Regions from separate parts of the Pokkaliibacter sp. MBI-7 genome, predicted to be linked through region 1. Evidence: predicted binding sites of a transcription regulator. Region 1 holds the regulator's gene; each other region holds the start of a gene.

Region 1 (4,211 bases):
GCAACGCGCACTTTGATCGTATCGCGCAAGTCGTACAGCGTCATATGAGTCGTGTCGATAGTCAGATCGGCACAGTTGGAAATAGGGCGAAGCAGTCTTCGCTCTTCCTGAATGGCTTCCTGGAGGCTGATGCGTCCATTGGTCAGCGGATGACGACGGCGGGTGGCGCTGAAGCGCTGAAGGAGGATGCTTTCATCAGCATCCAGATAAATCACTTCACAGTGGACACCCATGTTGCGGATGTCTTGCAATAGCACTGGAAGATCGCCCAGACCACCGGGAAGGTTGCGAGCGTCAATGCTGACAGCCATATTCTGACGCTCAGGGCTGGGAGACTTCTGAGCCTGCTCGACCAGTGCTTTCAGCAGGTCGACGGGCAGGTTATCAATGCAGTAGTAGCCAAGATCCTCCAGCGCGTTGAGTGCTGTACTTTTTCCTGATCCTGACCGACCACTGATGATAAAAAGTTTCATGATGTCTGAGCAGCTATATCCAGTGCTGTCTGATATAAGGCCTCTGCACTGCCAGCTCGGCGTAGGCGCTGCAGGTTGCTTTCATCCTGCAACAACCCGGCAACGCGTGCTAATGCCTGCAGATGAGAGTCATGAGCTTCTTCGGGAGCAAGCAGGACGAAAATCAGATCGACAGGCTGATTATCACGAGCATCGAAGTCGACAGGGTCTTTGAGATGTATCAATGCGCCAGTGACCTTGTCGCAGTCCTGTAAGCGGCAGTGAGGGATCGCAATCCCGCCACCCAGGCCTGTACTGCCTAGTCGCTCTCTACTCAGAAGGCCGTTGTAGATAGCGTCAACATCCAGATGGTCGAACTGGCTGGCCAGTAGTTCACTGGCCTGTTCCAGTACGCGCTTCTTGCTACTCCAGGCTGCACCTTCAATGGTGCATGCCTGGGTTAAAAGTTGGTTTAGTTGCATAGGTGAGGATTAACGTACCGTAACGCCGTGACTGCGTTCTTTTTGCTTTTCTTTATGCTTCAGTAGCTGGCGATCCAGTTTGTCTACCAGGCCGTCAATTGCAGCATACATATCACCATTTTCATGGGTGGCAAACAGCTCGCCACCTGCCAGATGAACATTGGCTTCGGCGATCTGGCGGGTTTTTTCCACGCTTAGAGTGACTTGAACGTTGGTGATGTTGTCAAAGTGACGTTCCAGCTTTTGTAGCTTGCTGTGAACGTAATCAGTGAGAGCAGGGGTGAGTTCCAGCTGATGGCCTGTGATATTTATTTGCATAGCACTCTCCTGAGTTGCCGGTGAATGTTTGCTGGTTGCATCTCAATATAGCCGTATGCTTGCAGGCTTCGTCAAATTTTTTTTGCGTCAAAAAATTTAGCTTTTAAACCAAACGTTTACGCTCATTCGATGGGGCAATACCCATAGCTTCGCGATATTTAGCCACAGTACGACGAGCCACATTGATACCCTGATCTTCCAGAAGGGTAGCCAGCTTGGCATCACTCAATGGCTTTTTCGGAGGCTCCTCGGCAATCAGCTTTTTGATTATGGCGCGAATTGCTGTCGAGGAGGCTTCCCCACCGTCGGATGTACCGACGTGGCTGGAGAAGAAGTACTTCAGTTCAAACACCCCACGTGGAGTGTGCATGAACTTCTGGGTTGTGACACGAGAAATAGTGGACTCGTGCATCTCCACTGCCTGAGCAATGTCTGCCAGGACCATCGGGCGCATTGCTTCTTCGCCCTCTTCAAAGAAGTCGAGTTGAAATTCAACAATCTTGGTGGCTACTTTGAGCAGGGTGTCGTTGCGACTTTGCAGGCTTTTGATAAACCAGCGTGCTTCTTGCAGCTGATTCTTCAGATAGGTGTTGTCGCTACTTGAGTCTGCGCGCTTGATCAGACTGGCGTAGCTATTGTTGATACGCAACCTGGGCATGGCATCCTGATTCAGTTCAATGAGCCATTGACCTTCTTTCTTGCTGACAACCACATCGGGGATCACATATTCCGAATCGCCAGAGGTAATGCTGGCGCCAGGGCGAGGATTAAGGGTCTGTATCAAATGAATGACGGCGGCCAGCTCTTCTTCGCTCAGACGGGTGCGACGCATCAGGGTTGCATAGTCTCGGGTGCCAAGCAGATTCAGGTGCTGCGCAATGATGTCCAGAGCCTGTTGTCGCCACTGTGTCTCGACAGGTAGCTGTCGCAACTGGATAGTCAGACATTCAGCTAGGTCGCGAGCAGCAACCCCGGGAGGATCAAATTGCTGCAGATGGTGTAAAACCATCAGTAGCTCATCTTCTTCTACAGGGTCTTCGTCATCGTTTTCGTTGAGGCTTTCCATCAACTCTTCCAAAGAGCTGGTCAGATAGCCTTCGGTGTTGATGCTGTCGATCAGGGTATAAGCAATCAACTGATCACGTTCGCTCATCGGGGTCAGATTGAGCTGCCATTCTAGATGAGCCTGCAGGCTTTCACCTGCAGTGGCTCGTGATTCAAAGTCGTAACCATCTTCGCTATCGTATGAAGAACTGGGCAGTGTGGAGTAGGTGTCTTCCCAGTTGCTATCGACAGCCAGCTCTTCAGGAATATCTTCTGACCACTGGCTGTCAGTCTCCTGCTCGCTGTCATTATTGCTGCTGGCACTTTCGTTTTTCAGAGCCGTTTCGTAACGCTCTTCAGCAACAGCAGGTTCGAATTCTTCTTCGACCTCAAGCAGCGGATTACCGTCCAGCGCATCCTGGATTTCTTGCTGCAGGTCGAGAGTGGAAAGCTGCAGCAGACGAATAGCCTGTTGCAACTGCGGGGTCATGGTCAGCTGCTGACCGATTTTCAGCTGTAATGAGGGTTTCATATTTGGCTACGAAGATACTTCTTGACTCATCGGATCAGGCTTGAAAATGGCGTGTTATTGCCGCCATGCCGGGCTGCTCAAAAGCGGAAGTTTTCGCCCAGATAGACCTGCCGTACTTGTTCATGTTGAAGAATAGCATCGGCATCTCCCTCTGCGAGAATGGTCCCATCGCTAACAATATAGGCATGATCACAAATCGACAGGGTTTCCCTGACGTTATGGTCGGTGATCAGCACTCCAATGCCCCGTGACTTCAAATGACGAATGATCTGTTGAATGTCACTGACGGATATCGGGTCAACACCTGCAAAAGGTTCATCCAGCAAAATGAAGTCAGGTTCCATGGCTAATGCCCTGGCAATTTCCACCCGACGTCGCTCGCCGCCAGACAAACTCATGCCCAGACTATCGCGAATGTGCGTAATGTGGAACTCTTTTAGCAAGGATTCCATAAGCTCCAGACGACTTGCCTTGCTCAGCTCTGCTCGGGTTTCGAGGATCGCCAGGATGTTGTCCTTCACGCTGAGCTTGCGGAAAATCGATGCTTCTTGCGGTAGATAGCCAATTCCCGCTCGTGCACGGCCGTGAACAGGAAGAGTGGTGAGATCCTGCTCATCCAGCAGGATACGGCCTTTGTCTGAAGCAACGAGGCCAACAATCATATAAAAACAGGTGGTTTTGCCCGCGCCATTTGGGCCAAGTAACCCAACAATTTCGCCGCGACTGACCTTCACGGATACATCCTTGACCACCTGACGTTTCTTGTAGGCTTTGGCCAGGTGTTGTGCATGTAATGTGCTCATGGGGTCGCTTTTTTCTTTGGTTGCAGGATCATCTCAACACGCTTGCCACTGCTGCCCTGAGCACTGAATGCATTTACCGTGCGTTTGGTAATGTCGTAAGTGATACGTTCGCCGGTAAAAGTGTCCTGATTCTGAGTCAGCTTTGCCTGTTCAATGGCAGTCACTGTCTCTGCGGTCAGGTCATATTCCAGAGTCAGGCCGTAGGCATGGGTCAGGGGCTGATCCGGGCTGGGTAATTGCTGGTAGTGCGCAGGTTTGCCGTATGCAAAGGCCTTGGTCAGCTCGTTGTTGACGACATACAGCACGACCTTGTCTGCATTGATTTCCAGGGTTCCCTGAGTCAGCTTGACGTTCCCTGTGTAGGTGACGGTACCTTTGGCATCGTCCAATACCGCCTGATCAGAGACGATGTGTACAGGTTTTTCCCGGTCTTCAGGGAGTGCCATGGCCAGAGTCGGAAAGAGTATGGCTGCGCCGAATGCGAGTCTAACGAGCTGTTTCATAGGTGGCTCTTACCTGAGAGAGAAGGGTTACTCGGTTGCTGGCCCAGTCGGCAGTCATGCCTGTAGCCTCTGCAATG
Region 2 (4,211 bases), 430 kb from region 1:
CCGTCTGGGTAGTGCCGTATGAATACGTTGACGAATCCGTAGGATCGTAAGGAGTGCGCAGATCATCCGGATCAAGGCTGGAGTCGATTTGCACACTCAACGCTACGCTGGACGTAGCTGATGGAGCACTGGTTTTATCAGCAGCAGAGATCGTAATGTCCTGCTCACTTCCCACCAATACGCCATCATCGTTGTACATACGCCCCTGTACAGCAGAACCACTGTTAGAGCGCAGCACACTGTTCACACTTGCGGTGTTGGAGGTTCCTGATTCAGGGACCAGCTCAAAAGCACCGGAGCGGGTATAAGTCACATTACCCGTGCTGTCCTCAAGGCGGAAAAAACCTTCTCCATCAATTGCCAGATCCAGGTTATTGCCTGTTGACTCGATGGTGCCTGAAGCAAAGTTCTGCTGGATATCTTCTACGCGAACACCGTTCCCGGTTACGTTGGTTGAACCACCACCGGCGATATTGGATGCGTAAATATCACCAAATTCAGCGCGGGACGATTTGAAACCAGTAGTGCTGGCGTTTGCAATGTTGTTGCCGCGGACATCCAGGTCTGTTGAGGCGGCCTTAAGACCAGTGATAGCAGTCGAGAAAGACATAGAATTCTCCTTAAGAGATCCGCTTGATATCAGACATGGAGGCGGTATCGCCATTGCCAAGGTTAAGTGTCATGGAACCATCACTGATGCTGACTGAATCAACATTTTGCCCCATGTACGTAGTCAGGCTGGTGCTTGTCGAGCCAACCGTACCCTGAGCTACGAAGTAGTAAGTCCCACCTGCAATACTCGTATCAGGTGACCAGGTAAACGCATTTTCGCCGGAAGACAGGTTGCCAAGGTCAATGGTATCCACCTGCACCCCAGAAGAATTATAGACGCCCACCGAGACATCGGAGGCCGAGCTATCCAAATCCAGCATACCCTGCACCGTACCGCCTGCAGTATCCAGATCAGCAGAGTCGCTCTCCACGTAGGCCGTTCGACCGACCATCGAAGATGCCTGCAGCGCAAGATTAGACTGCAGCGATGTCTGCAGCTCCGATACCGAGTCATTAAGGTTAGTCAGCTGCTCCACCGTAGACAGCGATGCAAGCTGTGACATGTATTCTGACGTATCCGTCGGACTGGTTGGGTCCTGGTTCTTCAGCTGAGCAATCATCAGCTGCATGAACATATCCGAATCAAGCGACGTGTCAGAGCTACTACTAGTGCTGGTGCTTGATGTTGTACTCAAGCTATTGCCAAGGCCGCTAACGCCACTGCTACTCATAATCTATTCCTCGACCTTAGCTCTGACCCAGCGTCAATACGCGTTGCATCATTGTTTTAGCGGTGTTCATTATTTCAACATTGGCCTGAAATGACCGGGAAGCGGACATCATGTTGGCCATTTCCTCCACTACATTGACGTTGGGATAAAAAACATAGCCATCTTCGTTGGCCATAGGACTATTGGGGTTGTAGACCTGACGTAACGGTGCCTCACTTTCGACAATACCCAACACCTTTACACCCTCGCCCGCTTCACTGGCCGGCATGTTGTCATAATCAAATCCCTGATTTTCAAGGGACTGATTCAATGCAACAGCAAACACGGGTTCACGCGCCCGATATGTCTGATCAACACTACTGCTGACGCTGTCAGCATTGGCAATGTTACTTGCAGTTGTATTCAGACGAACCGACTGAGCGCTCATTCCTGAGCCTGCAATCGAGAAAATATTATTCAGCGACATGGATTATTGACCTCCCTTAATGGCATTACTGAGGCCGACAAATTTCTTATTCAGAAACATGAAACTTGCCTGGTAATCCATGGCGTTCTCCATAAAGTTAGATTTTTCCACCTCGGGATCAACCGTATTGCCATCGACTGCAGGCTGCACTGGCACACGATAAAGAAGCTGATCATCCATCATCGATCCTGCCTCACCGGCAAAGTGCATGGCATTGGTTTGCCGCAGTGTGACAGAACTTGCCGCTTCGTTAGCACGATCCAGAAATGCCGAGAAATCCAGATCTCGGGCTTTAAAGTTTGGAGTGTCAGCGTTGGCGAGATTATTGGCCAATACTTCGGCTCGCTTGGCGCGATACAGCAGCGCGTCAGCGTGAATCCCCAGAGCCTGGTCAAAACCGATAGCCATAACCTGCACCTCTCAACAATCATTACTGATTTGAAAACAGCAAACTATGTGCCAAAAGAAGGAAAGTTAAATGTAAAAAAGCAGCCACTGAACTACCAGCGCGCTGCTTTTCTGAAGGAAAGGGAAGACGTATTTCAGGGAATACTCTTCGGATTATTTGAGCAACAGATTACTTAGCTCGATAGATAATCCCCGGATTACACTGCACCATTTCATAAATGTCATTCAGGCCAGTCACAGCCTCAGACGCGCCCACCATGAGATAACCACCTGGCTGTAACGTTTTATGTATACGGCGCAGAATGTCCTGTTTTAGTTCTGGAGAGAAGTAGATCAGTACGTTTCGGCATAACACCAGATCAAAACGACCCAACATCGAATAACTGTCTTTCAGGTTGAGTGTTTTAAAATCAACGCGCTGCTTGATCTCCCGCTTAACTTCCCATGAGCCGTCGGTACACTGGTTGAAGAACCGTTTCAAACGCTCAGGTGACAAACCCCGCCCAAGCGCAAGAGACTCATACTTTCCAGCTTTGGCCTGCTCCAAGACCGCTGTAGAAATATCTGTCGCAGTGATACGAACATCACCGCGCAAGCTACCGAGACGCTTTTGCTTTGTCTCATCAACCAACATGCTCAGAGAATAAGGCTCTTGCCCTGTAGAACAGGCAGCAGACCATATTTTCAACGTCTGTCCTCTGCCTTTCTCATCCAACTCAGGCAGAATTCTTTCCTGAATAATGGTGTAAGGATGAATATCTCTGAACCACAACGTTTCATTGGTGGTCATTGCATTAATGACTTCCTGTCGCAACCCTGAAAATGCACTGCTCTGTAAGCGCTTCAACAACTCACCCAAGCTGGCAAAGCGATGTTCTGCCATCAATTTACTCAAGCGGCTTTTGACCAGGTATTGCTTATTCTCTCCGAGCAGGATCCCACATGCCTTCTCCAGATAGTCTTTGAATGCCGCAAAATCCTGCGACGACATATCTGGTGCTTGATAGGAGTTCTGGTTCATGCCACAACCTCTTGATGGATCTTAGACACAGCACCTAAATTGCTGGCCTGAATACGATCTGCGAGAATTTCAGTAATTATAAACACCTAAGTGGAAGTTACATGCAATTTTCTCAACTACTGGTGCACATTCTGATTTTAGTAGCAATGGTGTTTTCTTCATTAGCCAATGCTGCCGTACGCGCTGACAAGATATCAAACGCCGTCATGATTTTTATTGGTGAGCAGATGACGAGACAAAATACTCTGGTAACGGGGCGTATTGAGGTCTCTGTCGACACGATAGATCCGCGCCTGGCTTTCTCTGACTGCAACAAACCACTGAAAGTGGAATCAAATGCTGATGACTGGATTGGACGGGTCCATGTCAAGGTAAGCTGCCCTGGACCAACTCCCTGGGCCATCTACGTACCAGCCACCATAAAGCTATATCAGGATATCGTTATCCTCAGCCGCAATCTCAGCAGGGGACAGCCAGTCACCAAAGACGATGTACGGCTGGAGGAACGCGATGTTTCCAGCCTAAGAAGACAGTACTATCAAAAAGTTGATGACGTACTCGGCATGGCGGGAAAGCGCCACCTAAGTGCCAATGCGGTATTAAGTCCGGAAATGTTGGTACCTCCTTTGCTAGTAAAGAAAGGGGATATCGTGACCATTCACGCCAAAGCTGGCGCAGCCGAAATCACTACTCAGGGCACAGCATTGAGTGATGGACAAGAAGGGGACAGTATCACCGTCCTCAACAATGCCTCACAGCGTAAAATTCAAGCTAATGTAATTGGCCCCCAAGCCGTCGGCATCGGATACTGACGGGTTACTGCCCTTACGACATCAGGTATACTGATTGGGCAAAAATCGTGAATATTTTTCTAAAGTTCTCTATAGCGTTGTCGATAACAGATTCGTAAATGCTAGTTTTTTAAGGAGATCATCATGTCGATAGACATCAATGGTCTGGGTGTCAACCAAGCTTCTACATCGAGAATCAAGTCTCAGTCTTCTACTCAGCAGAAGTCTGCAGACGTTGATAA
Region 3 (4,211 bases), on a different contig from region 1:
GCCAGCGCTTTGTGCTGCTCCAGCCGGGCGGGCCATTCCGCCCCCAGTATCGAAGCGATGTTGACAATCGCCGCAGCCGGTGTGAAGCGGGGCAGCAGTGCCTGACACAGATGGCGCAGGCCCAGATAGTTGACCTTACCGACCAGATCCGCAGGCGCGGTGCCCGGCACACCGGCGATATTGCACAGGCCATCAATGCTGGCGGGCAGTGCATCGACCAAAGCGTCGATCTGTGCAGTGCTGCTCAGATCGACCTGAATAAAATCATCCAGTGTCATGGCCGGGGCATTGCGATCCAGACCAATGACCCGCGCACCCTGAAAACGGGCCAGCCGGGCGACTTCGGCACCGATACCAGAGGCGACACCGGTGATGACGAGGGTTTTGTTGTGCAGGTTCATGATGTTGTTCTCTTTATTGTTCATGGACAGTCGTGGGAAAACGTCGGTGCAGGGCGGAGGCGCCGTGATGCAGCCGATGGTGAACAGGTGCTCAGAAGGGGTAGCGGGTCGGCTCACCCTTGATGGTTACCCACTGCCAGTGGGTGTAGTTGTCCCAGTCGGTCGGGCCGCCTACACCGCCGCCGTTGCCTGAGTTGCCGCAGCCGCCGAACGGATTGATACATTCGTCATTGACTGTCTGATCATTGATATGCAGCAGCCCGGTATGCAGTTGCTGGCCGAGGGTAAGGGCGCGATTGATATCGGCAGAGATCACCGCCCCGGCCAGACCGTATTCGGTGTCGTTGGCCAGCATCACGGCCTCTTCGTCACTCTGGAAGGTGACTATAGTGGCGACCGGGCCGAAGATTTCCTCATCAAAACAGCGCATGCCGGGCGTCACGTTGGACAGCACGGTGGGAGAGTAGAACAGCCCGTCGTAGTTGCCGCCTGCTTCCAGCCGGGCACCGGCGGCGATCGAATCCTGCACGATGCTGTGCACCCGTTGCAGCTGACGATGGTTGATCAGAGGCCCCAGCGCCACCTGCCCGGTGGTTGGGTCGCCGACGGGCAGGTGGACGGCTTTTTCCACGATCCTGGCGATCAGCGCCGGAGCCACGTTTTCCTGCACCAGGATGCGACCGGAGGCCATGCAGATCTGGCCCTGATGCATATAAGCGCCCCAGGCCACATTGCTGGCGGCGAGGTCGAGGTCGGCATCATCAAGGATGATCAGCGAGCTTTTTCCCCCCAGCTCCAGCGCGACTTTTTTCAGATTGCGGCCACAGGCTTCTCCGACTTTACGGCCTGCTGCGGTTGAACCGGTAAAGGCTACCATGCCGATTTCAGGGGCATTGCACAGGGCTTCACCCGCTTCGACACCGCCGGGCAGGACCTGATACAAGCCCTTGGGCAGGCCCGCATGGGCAAAGGCCAGTGCCATAATCAGCCCGCCGCTCAGCGGTGTTTGCGGGTCAGGTTTACTCACCACCGCATTGCCGGTAGCCAGTGCAGGCGCGATGGAGCGCAGTGACAGAATCAGCGGGAAGTTGAACGGCGAAATAACACCGACCACACCGTGAGGAACGCGCTGGGCGTAGGACAGCCGACCCGGGATACTGGGCAGCGTCAGGCCGTTGGGTTGCAGCAGCATGGCGGAGGACAGCTGCAGCAGGGTAATGGCTTCGCGTACTTCATGCTGGCCCTTGGGGATGATGCCGCCGGTTTCACGGGCGATAAACAGGCTCAGCTCATCGAAATGCTGTTGCAGATAGTCGGCGGCCCGCAGGAAGATGGCCGCACGCTCTCGGGGAGGCATCTTCACCCACTGCTGTTGTGCGAGTTTGGCACTGGTGGCAGCTGTCAGCACGTCTTCGGCGGTGGCCATCCCGGTGATGGTCAACGTCTCCTGCGTTGCAGGTTCCTGCACCGGGTTCAGGCCGCCGCTGGCGTTAATCCAGTCTCCGTTGAACAGCTTGCCATGCCAGAGATGATGGTCGAGCACGGCAGTGGAGGATGTACTTGTTGTCATTATTGGGTCTCCATTCAGCAATTGAGCTTGTCTGGCAGCTATCGCAAACGCTGTGCCCAATCGTCGATCAGACCCTGAAAAGCCTGATGAGACATTAATAACTGTCTGAATTTTATAAAGATATTAGTTAGATCTGTGGTCTGGAATGCATCCACTGCAGCGCCCAATGTAAAGCGCTGGATTTCTCATTTGGTAAAGAGTATCAAGTAAACTGATAAAAAATTGATGATTTGCGCAACCTGCCAGGAGGCACCCTCCACTCAGGAAGAAGTCGGCGAGCCAATGCCTGCCGGCGTCAGTCACTGTCTTTTTCGGGGAATAACAACAATGACGAACCCTGGCCGTATTTCACTTGCCGACCTGTCTCGTCTCGATGCAGGGGTTCTGCTGCGTGGCAACTCCAGCCAGCTGGACTATCAGCATTCGCCCACACTGGAAGAGCTGACCGAGTGCCTGTGCTTTTCGCCCGGTGACGGACGTATCTGGCTCAACGACCAGCGCATGCTGCTGATTCATGCTTCTTCGCTCGGCACCTTGCGCCGGGAGCTGATCGATACGCTGGGTATCGAGGCTGCCCGGGGGCTGCTGACCCGCACCGGCTATGTGTCGGGTACGCGTGATGCTCAGCTGGTGCGGCAGCGCTGGCCGGACGCTGATCCGGCCTCCATCTTCGGGGCCGGTACGCAGCTGCACGGGCTGGAAGGGGTGGTGAAGGTTGAACCGGTGCACTTTGAGTTTGATACCGAGCAGGGACGTTATGAGGGGGAATTTATCTGGCATCACAGCAGTGAGGACGATGAACATATCGCCGCCTATGGTATCGGCACCGATCCGGCCTGCTGGCTGGAGCTGGGGTATGCCATTGGCTATGTCAGTGGTCTGGTGGGGCGACTGGTACTGTTTCGTGAGGTGGAGTGTCGATCCATGGGCAGCCGTCAGTGCCGCGTACTAGGTAAAACCGCGGAGCTGTGGCCCGATGCCGAGGAGGATTTGCGCTATCTCAATCCGCAGGGGTATGCCAGTCCCGCAGTGATATCTGCAGAGCAATCCACCGTGGTGGCGACAACCGCAGAGGCTGACAACAGTGTGAAAATGATTGGCGCCTCGGCCGCGTTCACTGCCGCCAGTCATGCGTTGCAGAAGGTCGCGGGAACGCAGGCGACGGTATTGCTGACGGGGGAGTCCGGGGTGGGTAAGGAGCTGTTTGCCACCATGCTCCATCGCCTCAGCCCTCGCAGCCAGCAGCCTTTTGTCGCCTTCAACTGTGCGGCCATCCCGGAGAATCTGCTGGAGTCGGAGCTGTTTGGTGTTGAGCGGGGGGCTTTTACCGGTGCCACTCACAGCCGTGCCGGGCGCTTTGAGCGTGCTCATGGAGGTACGTTGTTTCTCGATGAGATCGGCACGCTGAGTGCCGCCGGACAGAGCAAGTTGCTGCGTGCGCTGCAGGAGCGAGAAGTGGAGCGTATCGGCGGCAGCCGTGCCATCAAGGTCGATGTGCGGGTGGTTGCGGCCACTAACGAAGACTTGCGTGATGCCGTCAAACGCGGTGAGTTCCGTGAAGACCTGTTCTATCGCCTCAATGTCTTTCCCATTCCATTACCGCCGCTGCGTGAGCGGCGTGATGATATTCCGCTGCTAGTCAGCCATTTCTTCCAGCATTACTGCCAGCTGCATGGCCGCCAGTTGCGCGGGATGACGCAAAAGGCCACCCAGGCGCTGCTCAACTATGATTTCCCCGGCAATATTCGCGAGCTGCAAAATCTTATCGAGCGTGGCGTTATTGCCGCCGACGAAGGCGGGTTAGTGGATATTCCCCATCTGTTTCGCAACGAGAAAATTCCTCAGAGCATGATTTTTTCTGTCAACCGGCAGGGAGCGCTGAGCAATAAACCACAGACTTCGGCAGCGTCGCTGTGGGAGCAGTTGCAGCAGCTGGCGGGTGATGAATTGTCCATGGAGCAGCTGGAGCAGCGCCTGTTGCAGGAGGCGGTAACGCAGGCTGATGGCAATCTGGCTGCCGCCGCAAGGCAGCTCGGCTTGAGTCGGGCGCAGCTGGCGTATCGTCTGAAGAAAAGTTAAGTGTGCATATTTGTCTGTTGCGGAAAGAAGAAAATTGGCGCTAGTATCAAAAATATGTCAGGTAGATTGATATTGTGTGATGGTGAAAAGCACTGAGGCACAGGGCTCAACCTGACTATGCACCGTCGTTTCCTTCTCAAAAACAACAACAGGAATTCGCT
Region 4 (4,211 bases), 1.9 Mb from region 1:
CATTAAGACACCCCTGACGCTGCAGCTGTAACTGCCGCACTTCGGTCACCTGCTGACGGATCTGGGCGCTGTTCGGGCCGCTGCGTTCGGCCTGACGCAGGGTTTGCCAGTCAGGGGTCTGTACCCGCAGATGCAGGTCAATGCGATCCAGCAGCGGGCCGGACAGGCGACTGCGATAACGGCGGATCTGCTCGGCAGAACACTGGCAGCGGCCGCTGCTGTCGCCGTGATAGCCACAAGGGCAGGGATTCATCGCCGCAATCAGCTGGAAACGGGCGGGAAAGGTCACCTTGGCGCGGGCACGGGACAGGGTGATATGGCCAGACTCCAGCGGCTCCCGCATGACCTCCAGTACCTTGCGATCAAATTCCGGCAGTTCATCGAGAAACAGCACGCCCTGATGGGCCAGTGAAATATCGCCGGGTCGGGGATCACTGCCTCCTCCTACCAGCGCAGCGGCCGAGGCACTGTGGTGTGGCGCGCGGAAGGGGCGTTGTGGCCAGCCCCCTTCTTCCAGATAACCTGCCAGCAGTGATTCCACTGCTGCGACTTCCAGTGCTTCCTCTTCATCCAGTACCGGCAGCAAGCCGGGAAGGCGGCTGGCCAGCAGGGTCTTGCCGGTGCCGGGCGGACCGAACAGCAGAGCGTTATGGCCGCCCGAAGCGACCACCTGCAGTGCCCGCTTGGCCTGTTGCTGACCTTTGACATCCAGAATATCGGGATAGTCCGGCATGGCGCTGGCACTGATGCAGCCCTCGTAGAACGGCAGCGGGGTCAGTCCTTTCAGATGGGCACAGAGCCCCAGCAGATCGGTGACCGGCAGTAATTGCGCCTGTTGCACCAGTGCCGCACGGGGCGCATTGTCCGCCGGCAGTACCAGACAGCGGCGTGCATCGCGGCTGGCGCGCGCGGCCACCAGCGCGCCGGGAACCGGGCGGATGCGACCATCCAGTGCCAGTTCGCCGATACATTCCAGATGCTTTAACGGCTCCAGCGGGATCTGACCGGAAGCGGCGAGAATCCCCAATGCGATGGCCAGATCGTAGCGTCCGCCGGTTTTGGGCAGGTCCGCCGGGGCCAGATTGACGGTGATGCGCCCCAGAGGGAACTCCAGCTGACTGGTCTGGATGGCACTGCGTACCCGCTCCTTGCTTTCGCGTACGGCAGCTTCGGGCAAACCCACCATATTCAGCGCAGGTAAACCTGCAGAGATGTGCACTTCGACAGTGACGGAGGGGGCATCGACACCGAGCAGCGCCCGGCTGTTGACGACAGCAAGTGTCATAGATACGTCCTTGTTATGGGCTGCCAGCAATCCTGCGGCAGGTGCCTGAACCGATAGGCGGCAGGCGGTGTAGTGGCGTTTCAGCAGACAGCGCAGAGGCCGGGGCGCTCTGCGCTGCAGGAAGGGTTATTCGTCGGCCTGTGGATTGACCTTCACAAAGCCTTCACCTTCGTTGTCTTCTTCGGTGCTGCCGCTGTTGCCCTGCTCCAGCGCGGCCAGACGCACTTCCAGCGCCTCCAGACGGGCGCGGGTACGCTGCAGCACTTCTACCTGCACATCGAATTCTTCGCGGGTTACCAGATCCAGTTTGGCAAAGGTGCTCTGCAGGGTCTGACGCACCATCTTCTGAATTTCTTCATGAGGCAGCGGCAGGCTGGACAGGCCCTGACTGAGCTGCTGCTGCAGATTTTCAAAGAGTTTGGAGTTGATCATTGCGGGTTGTCCCCTGAGTTGGCGATTGGGCTTCACTATACCCCCAACGACTTGTCGATTTGAAGTCTGCTGCACACGGCCTGCCGATACAGGCAGGCGCCGCTGGCGGTGAGGGTGAGCCACGCTGGTGCATCGTTACGATTAGCGGTGCACAGAAAATGAGCAATTTTGGTGCGCGCACCAAAGTGGCGCGCTCAATCCTTCCTTTTTTGCTACCGAAAGTTCACAAAATATCTGTAACTATATGAATTAAATGAGTTTTTAAAAACTGGCACAGGGTCTGCTTAGAGGGGTAACCAAGGCACTGCCAGCACCTCAGGGTGCACGAATTCTAAGAGGGAGCATCTATGAAACTAGTTACGGCGGTAATCAAGCCATTCAAGTTGGACGATGTACGCGAAGCTCTGTCGGATATCGGCGTTCAGGGGATCACCGTGACGGAAGTCAAAGGCTTCGGTCGCCAGAAGGGTCACACCGAGCTGTATCGTGGCGCGGAGTACGTTGTTGACTTCCTGCCCAAGGTCAAGATCGAAGTCGCGGTGGCTGACACCCTGGTCGATCAGGTGATCGATGTGGTTTCCAAGGCTGCCCATACCGGCAAGATCGGTGACGGCAAGATTTTCGTATCTGACCTGGAACAGGTCATCCGTATCCGCACCGGCGAGACTGGTGAAGAAGCACTGTGATTGCTGCCGCGCACTGCTGTGAAGTGCGCAGGCCGACAAGTTGCCTGAGGAGGAGTTTCCTGTGGAAGAGCTTTTAAAAACAACGGCGGGTGATGTAACCCAGCTGAAGTATGCCCTAGATACGTTTTACTTTCTGGTGATGGGCGCCCTGGTCATGTGGATGGCCGCGGGCTTCGCCATGCTGGAAGCCGGTCTGGTGCGTGCCAAGAACACCACCGAGATCCTGACCAAGAACGTCGTACTCTACGCCATCGCCTGTACCATGTACCTGCTGTGTGGCTATCACCTGATGTACTCCAGCGATGCAGGCGGTTTCATCCCCAGCTTCGGCAGCCTGATCGGCGAAGAGCACACCGCTGAAGCGGTACTGGCTGGTGGTGACGATGCACCTTACTACTCACTGCGCGCGGACTTCTTCTTTCAGGTGGTCTTCGTCGCAACCGCCATGTCCATCGTCTCTGGTGCCGTGGCTGAGCGTATGAAACTGTGGGCTTTCCTGGCGTTCGCGGTAGTGATGACCGGTGTGATCTATCCCGTGGAAGGCTACTGGAAATGGGGCGGTGGTTTCCTGCAGGAAGCCGGCTTCCAGGATTTTGCAGGTTCTGGCGTCGTGCATCTGGCGGGCGCGTCTGCTGCGCTGGCCGGTGTGCTGTTGCTGGGTGCCCGTAAAGGTAAATACGGTGCCAATGGTCAGGTCAACGCTATCCCCGGTTCCAACCTGCCGCTGGCGACCCTGGGTACGCTGATCCTGTGGCTGGGCTGGTTCGGCTTCAACGGTGGCTCCGAGCTGAAAGTATCTGATGTGGGTGAAGCCAATGCCGTCGCCAACGTCTTTGTGAACACTAATGCTGCCGCTGCAGGCGGTGTGATTGCCGCGCTGATCGTAGCCCGTCTGTGGTTCAAGAAAGCGGATCTGACTATGGCGCTGAACGGTGCTCTGGCCGGTCTGGTGGCCATCACTGCTGAGCCTCTGGCACCTTCTGCTGTCGCTGCCACCCTGATCGGTGCAGTAGGTGGTGTGATCGTGGTGTTCTCCATCGTCACTCTGGACAAACTGAAAATCGACGATCCTGTCGGTGCCATCTCTGTTCACGGCGTGTGCGGTATCTGGGGTCTGCTGGCGGTGCCGCTGACCAACGGTGACGCCACCTTCGGTGCGCAGATTTTGGGTGCGGTCTGTATCTTCGCCTGGTGCTTCATTGCCAGCCTGGTGGTGTGGGCAATCCTCAAAGCCGTCATGGGTATCCGTGTCAGCGAAGAGGAAGAGTACGAAGGTGTGGACATCCACGAGTGTGGTATGGAAGCCTACCCTGAGTTCAAAACCAGCAAATAAGCCCCGTGTTCCTGTAACACTGTGCTGAACCATCGGCTCCTGCGGGAGCCGATGGCGTTTTTGTCACCCTCACCGCTGCGGGAGCAGACAGCGGTGGCGGTGAATTAAGGATAAACAAGCAGGTTGGCTTGGCCCTTGCTTTCATCACGGAGAAGGTGCCCACAACGTGAGGACATGGTCCTGTTGATGGCGCACGGTGCCGGCAGCGGGATAGCCTCACTGCCCTGTTCGGGTATACTAGGCGCCACTGCTTGCGGCTCAGCCGTTCTGTATAAGGGAGACTGTCATGAAACTTGTTACTGCTGTGATCAAACCCTTCAAGCTGGACGACGTGCGTGAAGCACTGTCTGACATTGGCATTCAAGGTATCACGGTAACGGAAGTAAAAGGCTTTGGACGTCAGAAAGGCCACACCGAGCTGTATCGCGGTGCTGAATACGTGGTTGATTTTCTGCCCAAGGTAAAAGTCGAAGTG

The links. Region 1 encodes sigma-54, which starts transcription at its own class of promoters, with help from an activator protein. Its sites were predicted from a motif close to TGGCACNNNNNTTGCTNT; they were not measured.
Region 2: flgB (flagellar basal body rod protein FlgB) is a predicted target of sigma-54. The motif match lies at 2,194-2,211, and genes of this name have one in related genera.
Region 3: QCD60_RS25270 (benzaldehyde dehydrogenase) is a predicted target of sigma-54. The motif match lies at 2,012-2,029, and genes of this name have one in related genera.
Region 4: glnK (P-II family nitrogen regulator) is a predicted target of sigma-54. The motif match lies at 1,987-2,004, and genes of this name have one in related genera.

What each region holds. Positions count from the first base shown of each region.
Region 1 is NZ_JARVTG010000001.1:836,928-841,138, reverse strand. Features, by position in the region: gene rapZ (RNase adapter RapZ) at 1-473, opposite strand, end outside; gene ptsN (PTS IIA-like nitrogen regulatory protein PtsN) at 470-934, opposite strand; gene raiA (ribosome-associated translation inhibitor RaiA) at 944-1,252, opposite strand; gene QCD60_RS03740 (RNA polymerase factor sigma-54) at 1,356-2,828, opposite strand; gene lptB (LPS export ABC transporter ATP-binding protein) at 2,906-3,631, opposite strand; gene lptA (lipopolysaccharide transport periplasmic protein LptA) at 3,628-4,134, opposite strand; gene lptC (LPS export ABC transporter periplasmic protein LptC) at 4,118-4,211, opposite strand, start outside.
Region 2 is NZ_JARVTG010000001.1:405,510-409,720, forward strand. Features, by position in the region: gene QCD60_RS01980 (flagellar hook protein FlgE) at 1-610, opposite strand, end outside; gene QCD60_RS01985 (flagellar hook capping FlgD N-terminal domain-containing protein) at 621-1,283, opposite strand; gene flgC (flagellar basal body rod protein FlgC) at 1,300-1,749, opposite strand; gene flgB (flagellar basal body rod protein FlgB) at 1,753-2,157, opposite strand; gene QCD60_RS02000 (protein-glutamate O-methyltransferase CheR) at 2,327-3,178, opposite strand; gene flgA (flagellar basal body P-ring formation chaperone FlgA) at 3,280-3,990, shown strand; gene flgM (flagellar biosynthesis anti-sigma factor FlgM) at 4,114-4,211, shown strand, end outside.
Region 3 is NZ_JARVTG010000002.1:1,222,522-1,226,732, reverse strand. Features, by position in the region: gene QCD60_RS25275 (coniferyl-alcohol dehydrogenase) at 1-425, opposite strand, end outside; gene QCD60_RS25270 (benzaldehyde dehydrogenase) at 493-1,971, opposite strand; gene QCD60_RS25265 (sigma-54-dependent Fis family transcriptional regulator) at 2,299-4,050, shown strand.
Region 4 is NZ_JARVTG010000001.1:2,695,169-2,699,379, forward strand. Features, by position in the region: gene QCD60_RS12035 (YifB family Mg chelatase-like AAA ATPase) at 1-1,285, opposite strand, end outside; gene QCD60_RS12040 (accessory factor UbiK family protein) at 1,412-1,717, opposite strand; gene glnK (P-II family nitrogen regulator) at 2,065-2,403, shown strand; gene QCD60_RS12050 (ammonium transporter) at 2,465-3,736, shown strand; gene glnK (P-II family nitrogen regulator) at 4,023-4,211, shown strand, end outside.